4 regions of the Pseudoalteromonas sp. ATL1 genome follow, and region 2 is predicted to be linked to each of the others. Evidence: predicted binding sites of a transcription regulator. Region 2 holds the regulator's gene; each other region holds the start of a gene.

Region 1 (3,156 bases), on a different contig from region 2:
AATGGCTCCTTTTTATTTTTCAGAGAGTATTTATTTTAAAAATAGATAGAAAAGGTGAGCGCGGTTAATCGCGCTCAACACTTGTTAGTTAAGTTGCTTGCGCCGTATTACTTACGACTCTTTATCAATGCGTAGATTGTCATCAACATGCTTTACATCATCAGCGTTTTTTGCAATCGCGATAGCGAGTTGTTTTTCAGACTCTGAGTCTACATCACCCGTTAGAGTTACTTTGCCGTTTTTAACGTCTACATCAATATCCGTACCGCTAATGTCAGTATCAAATAACAAGCGTGTTTTAATAACCGTGGCAATCTTAGCGTCAGTAAAACTCGACTCATCCATACCACGCTCTTTTTCAAGTGTCTTGTGATCCACGTCTTTCACTAGACTAATGCGGTTATCAACGTCTTTAACACCATCAATGCCAGTAACTAGTTCTTCAGCTAGTTTTTTATCAACGTTATGCTCAACTTTACCAGTAAGTACCACCACGCCATTGTGAACGTCGGTATTAATATCAAATGAATCTAGGTTGGTATTGAAAAGCAATGTTGCCTCTGCTTTACCATCAATCCACGCATCGCTTGCTTCTTTTTCCCAAGCGTTCTCTTTTGCGTATACTGACGTTACAGTTACTGCTGATGCTAATGCCATTGTAAGTAGAGTGCGTTTCATAATCATTTTCCTTTAAGTTGCTTTGACGAATTAATTAATGCATGGCGCATGCCACATTTAAAACCATTAAAATTCAACAACTTAAAATCAAACATTCCAAACCCCATACTCCCCTTATGTATAGTTTTCTCATAACACGGTAGTTTTTACAGGCAAAAATTACAGACCTAACCAGTTATGACTCATCCAGACGCGATAAAGCAGTAAATCTAAGCGCTGGCATAAATAATGCCTTCTCACCTCATTATTAATTAAATAGCGAGCGCACAATGAATAACCTATCATTAGAAAAATTTTGGCAACTCATCTATGAAAAGATGGACAGCTGGGCCGAGCTGAGTATTAAAAATCTCCCTAATTTGGTAGTAGCCATTGTTATCTTCGCGGTGTTTTTATTTCTCTCCAGCTTGATTGCTAACTGGGCGCTCAAGCTCATAAAAAAAGTCTCTCACTCAACTCAAGTCGCTGGGCTGTTAGCTGCCATCATCCGCTTAGTGGTCATTGCCATTGGCTTTTTCTTCGCTTTAGACATTATGGGGCTCTCTGGTGCCGTGGCATCATTGTTAGCCGGTGCGGGGATAGTTGGTCTTGCTATTGGTTTTGCTTTTCAAGATATGACTGAAAACCTCATTGCTGGTGTCGTCATGGGGATACGCAAACCATTTAAAGTGAGCGATATCATTGAAGCTGATGATACACTGGGGACAGTCAAGCAAATAAACCTTCGCAACACCTTAATTGAAACCTTTTATGGTCAACTCTGTGTTATCCCAAATAAGATACTATTTAGAAACAAGCTACTAAATTACTCCACCCTCAAAAAGCGCCGTATAGAAATTCCCGTTGGGATTTCTTATGCCGATGACATTAATCAAGCACGAGAGGTGATTGAGCAAGCCATTAATAACCTCGACTTTGTTATACGTAAAGAGGAAACCGCCGTGTATGCCAGTGGTTTTGGTGACAGCGCCATCGACCTACTTGTTTGGTTTTGGATTGACTATCCAGGAGATGGCAACTTTATGGATATTCGCCACCAAGCGATTGTTACAATCAATCAAACCCTCAATGATAACGACATTTTAATTCCGTTTCCTATTCGTACATTGGACTTTAATGCAAAAGGAGGCACCACCTTGCAAGATGTACAAAGTACAGGTGAGCAGTAATTACATACACTCGGTAATACTTACAAGACCAGCACACATAAAAAATATAACAAGTTGATTTTAAACAAAAATAAAGTTGGCGCGGACGCTGCATCACTCTCTGTGTACAACGATTAATTGCAAATGATGATGTATCCATTTGCCACAGACTTAAAACTAAAGGAGCACATTATGTCAAACAGTGATTTTAATTTAAAACCCGTTGCAGAGCTTATCAAGGTACTAAATGGTGGCATTGAGTTTTACTTAGAAGCAAAAAAGAAAGTCGACAACCTTGAACTTGAGCGCATTTTTGAAATGAATGTGCTGGAAAAAACCAAAGCCGTATCCGCATTGCAGCCATTTATTGTGGCCGACAAAGGTGAAATTGAAGACGATAATGCAATCAGTGTTGAAATGCGCGAAACTTATACCAAGGTCATCGCATTAATCAGCACAGATAAAGATCACACGTATATTTCTCAGCTGGAAGAAGTGGAAGATAAAGTCCTTGAGAAAGTAGATGCGGCACTTGAGCAAACGCTACCACAAGACTGCCAACGAGCACTACGTGAAATACGCATGACGATGCAAGCATGTCATGACGAAATGAAAACACTACAGGACATTACAGCCTAATTGCCAAATAGGCTTGAGGAGGCCCCATGTTACGTTGGTCAATCACATTTTTAGTACTTGCCCTTATTGCCGCAGTATTAGGGTTTGGTGGCATCGCAGGTGCAGCAGCAAGCATTGCTAAGATATTATTTTTTATTTTTATCGCATTCTTAGTACTGTCTTTTATTTTTTCACTTGTTAAAAAGCCCAAAGCTTAGGCTTAAAGGAGTACATTATGAATATCATGAATCTAACAAAAGCCGTCGGTGTTGTTGCTTTACTTGCACTGGCTGGTTGTTCAGACGGTCCAGCGGAGGATGCTGGTGAAAAAATCGATGAAATGGTAACCGATAGCAAAAACGCCATTGAAGATGCCTGTGAAAACGTTAAAGAAGCCGCTAAAGCTGAGAATGAAAACTGCTAACCGGTTTTCAACAAAGTAGAATATTAAAAAGCCTCCAAAAATCGTTTTGGGGGCTTTTTACAGTTCACGCCAATTCTTGATTAAGTGATCTATGTTTAGACCATGGAACCTTATCGATAGCACAGTAAGAGTTGCGCTAAATGAGAAATTTATAACGCGACGAATGCCAAGTTTAGCCCCCATAAAAATGATTAATACCAATTACATAAAATAAATATTCGATATTACTATAGGCCAATGACTTAGTAACAAAGCTAAAATTCCGATATATATACATGCTACATGAGT
Region 2 (3,156 bases):
ACCAATGCACAATCGTGCTCGACTAGGTATTGGTTACCTCCCTCAAGAGTCATCAATATTTAGAAAGTTAACTGTTTATCAAAATCTCATGGCCATTTTAGAAACTCGTAACTCGCTCAATAAAGAAGCACGCGAACAAATACTGAACGAGTTGTTAGATGAGTTTAATATTCAACACATTAGAGATAGTTTAGGTATGGCATTGTCGGGTGGTGAGCGCCGAAGGGTAGAAATTGCTCGCGCTTTAGCCGCAAACCCTAAATTTATCCTGTTAGATGAGCCTTTTGCTGGTGTTGATCCGATTTCGGTGTTAGATATAAAGAAAATTATCGAGCATTTAAAAAATCGTGGTATCGGTGTACTGATCACCGACCACAATGTTCGAGAAACCCTTGATGTATGTGAAAAAGCTTATATTGTGTCCCATGGTGAGCTTATCGCGTCGGGAACGCCAGAGCATGTTTTGGCGGATCAAACCGTTCGAGATGTCTACCTTGGTGAGCAATTCAGGCTATAGTTAAAACATTCTAGGTCACAATAATAATAGAGATTAGAAGGATTGTTAAAGGTACATGAGGCAATCGTTACAGCTGCGCATGGGGCAGCAACTTACCATGACACCACAACTACAGCAGGCAATACGTCTGTTGCAGTTGAGTACGCTAGATCTTCAGCAAGAAATCCAAGAAGCACTGGATAGCAATCCTCTGTTGGAAGTGGAAGAGTCTGACACGGATCTCGATACCTCCTTACAAGAAAAAAACGGTAAAGATAATAGCCACGACGATTCTCATGATGACAACCACGATAGTGAACCTGTGAGTGATTATGAGATGGACTCCGACGCCGCACTGAGTAAAGATACCGTGAGCGACGAATTGGCAATGGATGTAACTTGGGACGAATATATGAGCGCGGCCCCCGCCGCGAGCAGCGGCCCAATGCCTGAAGATGAAACGATTTACCAAGGTGAAACCACCGAAACCTTACATGAATATCTCATGTGGCAGTTGGAACTCACACCATTTAGTCCCATTGACCATGGAATTGCGGTGGCTATCGTTGAAGCCATTGATGATAACGGTACACTAACCTTAAGCACTGAAGAAATACTAGATAGTATTAACGATGGTCACTCAGGCGAACCCATCGAACTTGATGAAATTGAAGCCGTGCTTAAACGTATTCAGTTATTCGACCCAGTAGGGATTGGTGCTCGTAACCTTCAAGAGTGCTTGTGTATACAGTTAAATCAGTTTGACCCAAAAACCACGCCTTGGTTAACTGAAACAAAAATGATTTTAAACGAGCACATTGAGTTGCTTGCGAGTCGTGATTATCGAACATTGATGAAAAAGACAAAGCTTAAAGAAGCGGAATTAAAAGAAGTAATGACGCTCATTCACAGCTTAAATCCCAAACCTGCGGCCAGCATCATTCGAGAAGAATCTGAATACGTCATTCCTGATGTATCGGTGAAGAAAGTAAAAGGCCGTTGGGTGGTAGAATTAAACCCAGAATGCATGCCAAAAATTCGCGTCAATGATCACTATGCAGCCATGTCTCGTTCCGTAAAATCAAGCTCTGACAGTCAGTTTATTCGCTCGCACTTACAGGAAGCTAAGTGGTTTATTAAAAGCTTAGAGAGCAGAAATGAAACTTTAATGAAAGTTACCAATTGCATTGTGCAGCAACAACAGGCATTCTTTGAACATGGTCCTGAAGCAATGCGACCTATGGTGTTAAACGATGTTGCAGAGATGGTCGAAATGCACGAATCAACTATTTCTCGCGTAACAACACAAAAATATATGCACACACCAAGGGGCATTTTTGAGCTGAAGTATTTCTTCTCCAGCCATGTAAGTACAGAAAACGGAGGTGAGTGCTCATCTACAGCGATTCGAGCGCTTATCAAAAAGTTAATAGCTGCTGAAAATACCGCAAAGCCATTGAGCGATAGCAAAATAGCAGACATATTAGCGGAGCAAGGAATTAAGGTGGCCCGACGCACCATAGCAAAATATCGGGAGTCGTTAGCCATTCCACCGTCTAACCAGCGTAAAAGCTTGATTTAGACGTATTACCAAAGAAGGAAAATGCTTATGCAACTAAATTTAACTGGTCGTCATGTAGAAATCACTGATTCATTAAGAGACTATGTCAACAACAAGTTTGCGAAGCTAGAAAGGCACTTTGATCACATTAATAATGTGCACGTGATCTTAGATGTTGAAAAGCTGGTCCAAAAGGCCGAAGCCACCTTACACGTAAATGGTGGAGAGTTATTTGCTTCAACGGAACATCAGGATATGTATGCGGCGATCGACGGGCTTATTGATAAGCTAGATCGTCAAGTGATCAAACATAAAGAGAAGCTTACTCGACACTAATCATGAAACTAAGCTCGATTATAAACAAGGACTGCAGTAAAGCTGCGGTCCTTTTTAATAGCAAAAAACGTGTCCTTGAATACATCAGTGAACTGGCGCATGAGCAGCTGCCTCAGTTAAACCAGCATGATATTTTGAACGCATTAATGACGAGAGAAAAGCTAGGGAGTACAGGGATCGGTAAAGGTATTGCAATTCCTCATGGCAGAATGGCCGGCATTGAACAAGTAACCGCTATGCTCTTGGTCAACCAGCAAGGTATTCCTTTTGATGCGATAGACAATCGACCCGTTGATATTTTTCTCGCACTGATAGTGCCTGAAGGTGATAATCAGCAACATCTTAAGACATTGGCAGAGATTGCAGGAAAACTTAATGATAAAGAGTTTTGTAAACAGCTAAGGAATGCTAGCAATGATGATGAACTTTATGAGATTATTGCTTCAGCACACTAGGTAACTAAGAGAAGCATTATGGAATTAATCATTGTCAGTGGCCGCTCTGGTTCAGGAAAATCAGTGGCGCTACGTGTACTTGAAGATTTGGGCTATTATTGCGTCGACAATATCCCCGTGAATTTGCTGCCCTCGTTAGTCAGAAGTGTTTCTGACAACTTTGATAAAATCGCAGTCAGTATTGACGTGCGCAACCTCCCCAAAGAGCAGCAAGATTTCAACGATATTCTAGAGTACCTACCTGGCTTTGCTAACCCGATGCTGTTTTATCTAGACAGTGATGATAATACATTAATAAAACGTTTTTC
Region 3 (3,156 bases), 3.3 Mb from region 2:
AAATGTCACCTGAAAATCAGTGGCTGGCAACGAGCTACCTAATCCAGCTTCTATTGTCGCATTTACGACACCAGTACCAGTATTACTTTGAAACGCATAGCCTTGTACGGTTGGAATGCTGAAAATATCACCACCAAAATTGCCGTCTAAGTCCATACCTAGCGCATTTTGCTGATTAACCGCATCTGCAATAGCAATACCTATTTGGCCAAGCCTATTCTGTGCTGGCTGTAAAATTTCGTCACGAAATGCTAATAACCCACCTATTTTCCCTTTTAATGAGCCTAGGTCCACATCCAACGCGACCGCACTTCCGCTATTAACGTCTAGCTTGAGATCTTTAACATTAGGATCTGGATCACCATCAAGTGCAAACGCATTGAATGTACCATTTTCCATTACAAGCGCTTGGCCAGAACCAAGAAATACAAGCTTCTCGCCGTTCGGCCCGTCTAAGGTTTCAACATCGACCAGTTCTGACAAGTCGCGGATCGCTTGATCTCGTTCATTCAGCAAAGACAAAGCCACTGTGTGATCATCTTTGGTATATGTGGAAGCAACCTTATTATTAAGCTCACTGACTTTTTCAATAAGCGTATTGGCCTCTTTCGTGTACAGTTCTAACTGCTCGTTTACGACACTTTTTTGGTCAAATACGATATTCGATAAACGATGCATTTGCTGAACTAAGCCTTCAGCAGAATTCATAAATAATGAACGAGAAACCGTTGAAGCTGGTTGGTTCATGGCTTCTTGTAAGCTGTTGAACATCGTATTGATACTGGTACTAAGACTATTCGATTCTTCAGCAAACAAAGTATCGATACGCGACGAGTCATTGACAAACTGATCGTAGTACGTCTTGTTCGACATATCACGATTCAACTGCTTTGCAGCAAAGTCGTTGATTAGCCTTACAGTTTCAGAGCGGCCCACCATGTTACCCACGGTCGTCGCATGCTCCGTACGCTCACGTATATAACCTTTGGTGTTTAAATTGGATATGTTTCTACTGGTTGTTTGCAGTAGCTCCGAGCTGGCGCGTACACCACTCGTACCAATTTGCATAAGATCAAAAGACATCTTAATTTACTCCTCGACGAATTAATGATGTGAGCATCTGCTTAAACTCGCCACGCTGTAACACGTTCTTAATTTTATCGGCATAATTAGGATCAGTTGCATAACCAGCTTGCTGCAATGCGTCTAAATACTGACTCGGCTGCTTCACTTTTTGCAGTGCCTCTTCATAGCGTGGGTTACTTTGTAAGAACGCAACATAATCGTTGATACTGTCTTTGATTGAGTCATACGCTCTAAAACTCGCTTGTTTTTGCACAGGTAAACCTTGCTCAAATTCCAACGTCAACTTCTTGGCGCTTTCACCTTGCCATGCTTTATCTGATTTAATATTGAATAAGTTGAAACTACTTGAACCATCAGGCTTGGAAATAACATGTTTGCCCCAACCTGTTTCTAATGCGGCTTGCGCGATCATAACAGCTGGATTCAAACCAATTTTGTTAGCCGCTTCTTTCGCATGTTCCCATAGAGATTCTACAAATGATGCGGGATCATCAAACACGCTTTTCTGCTCATCATCTCCGGATACGCTAGCTTGAACAGCACTCGAGTTATCTTGTTTATCAGCTGGCATTTGCCCGTTCGCAATCTTATCACTGGCTAAATTGGCATTAGTGCGGATCACTGAGGCAGGCGTATAACCATCTGAGTTTGGCGATAATTGCTGCACAATTAAATCTGCCAACCCTAAGCTGCCCTTACCCGCTAACTCTACCGAAAGTTGTTGATCGTGCATTTCTTCAAAAAACTTGACACTACTAGAGTTAAACGGGCTATCTTTATCTTCCATAGCCTCATTGGCTTTACGCATACTTTTGAGCAGCATCTGTGTAAAGATCGACTCAAACTGCTGCGCCGCTTTTTTCAAAGCTTCATTAGACGCTTTTTGATCGGTGCCGCTTTTCAAGGCATCTTGACGTAACGAGTTCAGATCGCCTAAATCAAAAAAGTTCTGTTTGTCTAACGGATTGGTATTCATCAGCTCAACGACACGTTAAAAATTCATAGTGATATAAATGCAAAAACTGAGCCAAAAAAAAGCCCCGACTAATCGGGGCTAACTTATTGATTAAAAATAACTCTTTATATGACGACTAATTGACCATTGATTGCACCGGCTTCTTTTAACGCTTCTAAAATCGCCATTAAATCGCCAGGTGCCGCGCCCACTTGGTTAATCGCTCTAACCAAATCATCTAGGCTAACACCGGGGTCAAATACAAAGGCACGAGAGTCATCCGTATTCACGTCAATGATACTTTGCTGCGTTACCGTGGTTTCTCCTTCACCTAAAGGTTGAGGCTGAGATACATTTTGTTGTTCAGCAATGGTCACGGTTAAACCACCATGTGTGATAGCCGCAGGTTGTAGCTTCACATTTTTACCAATGACGATGGTACCTGTTCGTGAATTAACAATAATTTTGGCGGTGGTGTCTGCCGGTTTAAATTCTAAGTTCTCAAGTGTAGAAAGATAAGCTACGCGCTGCGATGGATCTCTTGGCGCGATAACACGCACCGATGCAGCATCCATTGGTTTTGCGCTGTTTGGACCAACCAACTCATTAATGGTATCAGCTAGTCGCTTAGCCGTTGTAAAGTCGGGGCTATTCAAGTTAAAAGTAATATGATCGCCTTGTGTAAATGGGCTTTTTACCGCTCGCTCCACAATAGCACCATTGGGTACTCTACCTACTGTCGGGGTATTAATAACAACACGGCTACCATCCATGCCCTCAGCACCTAAACCGCCAACAATCAAACTACCTTGTGCTATTGCATATACGTTACCATCAACCCCTTTCATAAAGGTTTGTAGTAAAGTACCGCCACGTAGACTACCCGCACTCCCGATTGAAGAAACCGTAATATCAATTTTTTGACCTGGTTTTACAAAAGGTGGTAAATCCGCATGTACCGCAACAGCGGCGACATTTTTAATTTTTGGTTTCAAGCTCGCGGGCATGGTAATACCAAAGCTACTCAACATCGCCTTAAAACTTTGCTCAGTAAAACGGCTCTGCTCCCCAGTACCCGGCAAACCCACCACCAAACCATAACCTACCAACTGGTT
Region 4 (3,156 bases), 440 kb from region 2:
TCTAGGCACTGTGCTGATCCAACGTACAACGCGCATCCAAAATCTCACGGATGCGGGACGCCAGTATGCAGCCAAACTAAAAGTCATCCAACAAGAGTTAGTGGATGCCACTAATCAGGTACAAGGCGTGCAAAATACGCCAAAAGGCCTGATCCGTATCGCAGGTGCTGGCGATTTTGTCGCTAATCAGGTCGCGCCTCGTATCGCGGAATTTTTGCAGCGCTATCCCGAAGTAGAAATAGACCTCGACTTTAACAACCGCAATGTGGACCTCATCGAAGAAGGTTTCGATTTGGCAATCCGCTATGGCCAATTACAAGATTCTAACCTGATAGCACGTAAGCTATATCAAAGACCCATGACATGGGTTGTCAGCCCTGAATACCTTGAAAAACACGGCGCGATTGCACATCCCTATGAATTACAAAATCACAATTGCTTAACTGGCATACATGGCCGTTGGCGCTTTACGATCTGCGAACAATTGGAAGAGCTTAAAGTATCAGGCAACTGGCGCAGTAATAACGCCTATGCGCTGATCAACGCTTGTCGCATTGGCCTTGGGGTTGCACACTTGGCCAAAGACATTGTTCAGCCATATGTCGATAGCGGGCAACTTATGTATATTTTGGAACCATTTCAAGTCAATGATGGTGCAACATGGTTAGTGTATCCTCGAAAAGATCTCATGCCTTATCGAGTACGTTTACTCATTGAACATTTGCTCGATAGCTTTTCATAACAATGATACTGTTAAAAAAATACACTTGGATCTGTCACTATGCATGAACTTTATCAATTTTCAGCAAACACTTTGCAAGGCAAAGCTTTTGATTTCAAATCATTAAAAGACAAAGTGGTTCTAATCGTTAATACTGCTAGCCAATGTGGTCTGACACCACAGTATGAAGGTCTACAAAAGCTACATGCGCAGTATGGCGAGCAAGGCTTAGTTATCCTAGGTTTTCCATGCAATCAGTTTGGTGCGCAAGAACCCGGTAGCGCGAAACAAATACAACAAGGGTGCTTAATAAATTATGGTGTCGATTTCACCATGATGGAAAAGATTGAAGTAAATGGCGCACACGCACACCCTCTATTTGTCTATTTAAAAGAGGCATTGCCGGGGTTGCTTGGTAAGAATATCAAGTGGAACTTTAACAAGTTTTTAATTGGCAAAGATGGCATGCCACTGAAACGTTTTGCGCCTATTACTAAACCTGAAAAACTCACAAGAGCCATTGAACGCGCGCTCGCAGCCGATTGATTTGATACGCAATTAAAAAGGAGGCTATCGCCTCCTTTTTAACTAATCAAGATAATCGAAATCATCTTCACCTAAATTTTTGCGCAAACGCTTTTGTTCAAGATAGTCATCGAGCTTTTTCTTTACCTTCCGCTTTTGCTTATCATGCTGATTACGACCGAGGTTCTCGTACTCGTCATCTACAAAATCATCGTCAAGCGCATCATAAGAAAATGTCTTACCCACAACCCACTCCAATAAGTGTTAAATAAATAATTAATCAGTACGGACATGCTGTGTAGCAATGAACACGGTACCTAAGTGTGTATTTAGCTGGAAATCCGCCATCTTGGAAGTGAGAGTTTTTTATCGTTTTAATTAATTTATCTTATTGATGATGTTAGTTTAGTCAAACTTGCTAAATATTAGTCAAAAACATTATTCATGTATGCCTTACATACTGAAGCGAAAAACATAACCAACTGAAAATAAACGAATTTAAACATTGGCATCGGTTTTGAATAGTTCATCGTATAACAATCATCGACAGGATACATATCATGAAAAAATTAGCTTTAGTTGCAGCGTTATCGGTCAGCTCAGCTGCATTTGCACATTCACCGTCTGACGATCAGCATATCTCATTTAATTCAGATGAATGTTCCGTAGACTTCAAAAATGACGTACGCATAACACCCGACGAGCTATTGATCATCCAAGCAAAGAACCAAAGCAAATTACGCATAACAGATGCGGGGGTGATGTACATCGATGGTAAGCAAATCCAGCTCAACGAAGATCAGCAACAAGCGGTTATGAACTATGCTGACGAGCTTCGCGCACAGTTGCCGCAAGTCGCGAATATTGCCATAGAAGGTATTAAGGTAGCCGGTGTCGCATTGAATGAAGTCGCCGCCACATTTGAGCTCAAAGAGCTTGGTTCACTCAGCACTTTATTAGAAGAAGTGCAGACAGAAGTGAGTACGACCTTCTATCAGCAAGGTGCGTTCGTGATGGGTGAAAAAACATTCAACGACTTTGGTAACCATTTTGAAGAACAATTTGAACAGCGTGTAGAAGCGGCTGTTGAAGGCGCCATGATGGAATCCATTGGCAGTATTTTGATGGCCGTTGGCTCACAAATGATAAGCTCTGGTGGAGATATGGAAAAGTTCGAGCAAAGAATGCATAAAATGGGTGAGCAGATTGAAAGTAAAGTAGAAGCTCAAGCGCAACAAATTGAACAACAAGCCAATGCGCTATGTGACCAGTTTGCGCTCATCGCAAAGACAGAAAGCCAATTAGAAAGGCAAATCCCAGCGATGTCTGACTACAAACTGTTTTCTGTTAAACACTAATTAATTTAAATGTACCTCCCTATAGTCGGCGTAAGCCGACTATTTTCATTTCTTTTCGAGAGATATTTTTAATTTTATTACACCGGGTACCACATCAATATAGGCGGGGGTTTGTCCAACAATCTCGCCATCTGCTTCAATGTCTAAACTAGGTGTTTCAATATGAAAATGCTCGAGCTTAGTTTTAGATACACAGGGGTGAATTTCGTGTTTGGAAACAAGCATCAACATAAAAACCATAAGCCGTTCCAACATAGATTTGGGAGACAGCTGGATGCATGTGAGCTTCCCATCGCTTGGATCCGCGCTTGGGGCACTTTCAATACCGGCAGCAAAATATCGGCCATTGGCAAACAACAGCATCATGGTACTTTGCCTTTGACTCGAAAATGGGGAATTGATGGAAATATCAGAAAAATCAAATAAACGTTTTAGTCCCATCCAAACATAGCTCAATGTGTGGCGCTTACGCGTCGCAGAAATGCCTTTTACCACCGCTGCACTAAAACCAAGTCCCATCATATTTATAAAATAGCGACCATTCACACGGCC

What was found. The regulator sigma-54, encoded in region 2, starts transcription at its own class of promoters, with help from an activator protein. The targets are predictions, from matches to a motif close to GTTGGCACGNNNNTNGNNT.
Region 1: the regulator sigma-54 is predicted to act here: its motif matches at 1,923-1,941, upstream of AC5FX4_RS19980 (PA2169 family four-helix-bundle protein).
Region 3: the regulator sigma-54 is predicted to act here: its motif matches at 2,100-2,118, upstream of flgJ (flagellar assembly peptidoglycan hydrolase FlgJ).
Region 4: the regulator sigma-54 is predicted to act here: its motif matches at 1,751-1,769, upstream of AC5FX4_RS02310 (YggN family protein).

Annotation. Positions count from the first base shown of each region.
Region 1 is NZ_JBZYXL010000002.1:413,855-417,010, forward strand. Features, by position in the region: gene AC5FX4_RS19970 (BON domain-containing protein) at 112-678, opposite strand; gene AC5FX4_RS19975 (mechanosensitive ion channel family protein) at 948-1,847, shown strand; gene AC5FX4_RS19980 (PA2169 family four-helix-bundle protein) at 2,019-2,465, shown strand; gene AC5FX4_RS19985 (DUF1328 domain-containing protein) at 2,492-2,662, shown strand; gene AC5FX4_RS19990 (hypothetical protein) at 2,680-2,868, shown strand.
Region 2 is NZ_JBZYXL010000001.1:63,791-66,946, forward strand. Features, by position in the region: gene lptB (LPS export ABC transporter ATP-binding protein) at 1-517, shown strand, start outside; gene AC5FX4_RS00305 (RNA polymerase factor sigma-54) at 573-2,078, shown strand; gene hpf (ribosome hibernation promoting factor) at 2,106-2,393, shown strand; gene ptsN (PTS IIA-like nitrogen regulatory protein PtsN) at 2,396-2,848, shown strand; gene rapZ (RNase adapter RapZ) at 2,867-3,156, shown strand, end outside.
Region 3 is NZ_JBZYXL010000001.1:3,319,268-3,322,423, forward strand. Features, by position in the region: gene flgK (flagellar hook-associated protein FlgK) at 1-1,083, opposite strand, end outside; gene flgJ (flagellar assembly peptidoglycan hydrolase FlgJ) at 1,085-2,062, opposite strand; gene AC5FX4_RS14535 (flagellar basal body P-ring protein FlgI) at 2,167-3,156, opposite strand, start outside.
Region 4 is NZ_JBZYXL010000001.1:501,003-504,158, forward strand. Features, by position in the region: gene AC5FX4_RS02295 (LysR family transcriptional regulator) at 1-742, shown strand, start outside; gene AC5FX4_RS02300 (glutathione peroxidase) at 782-1,267, shown strand; gene AC5FX4_RS02305 (PA3496 family putative envelope integrity protein) at 1,310-1,492, opposite strand; gene AC5FX4_RS02310 (YggN family protein) at 1,807-2,604, shown strand; gene AC5FX4_RS02315 (diacylglycerol/lipid kinase family protein) at 2,650-3,156, opposite strand, start outside.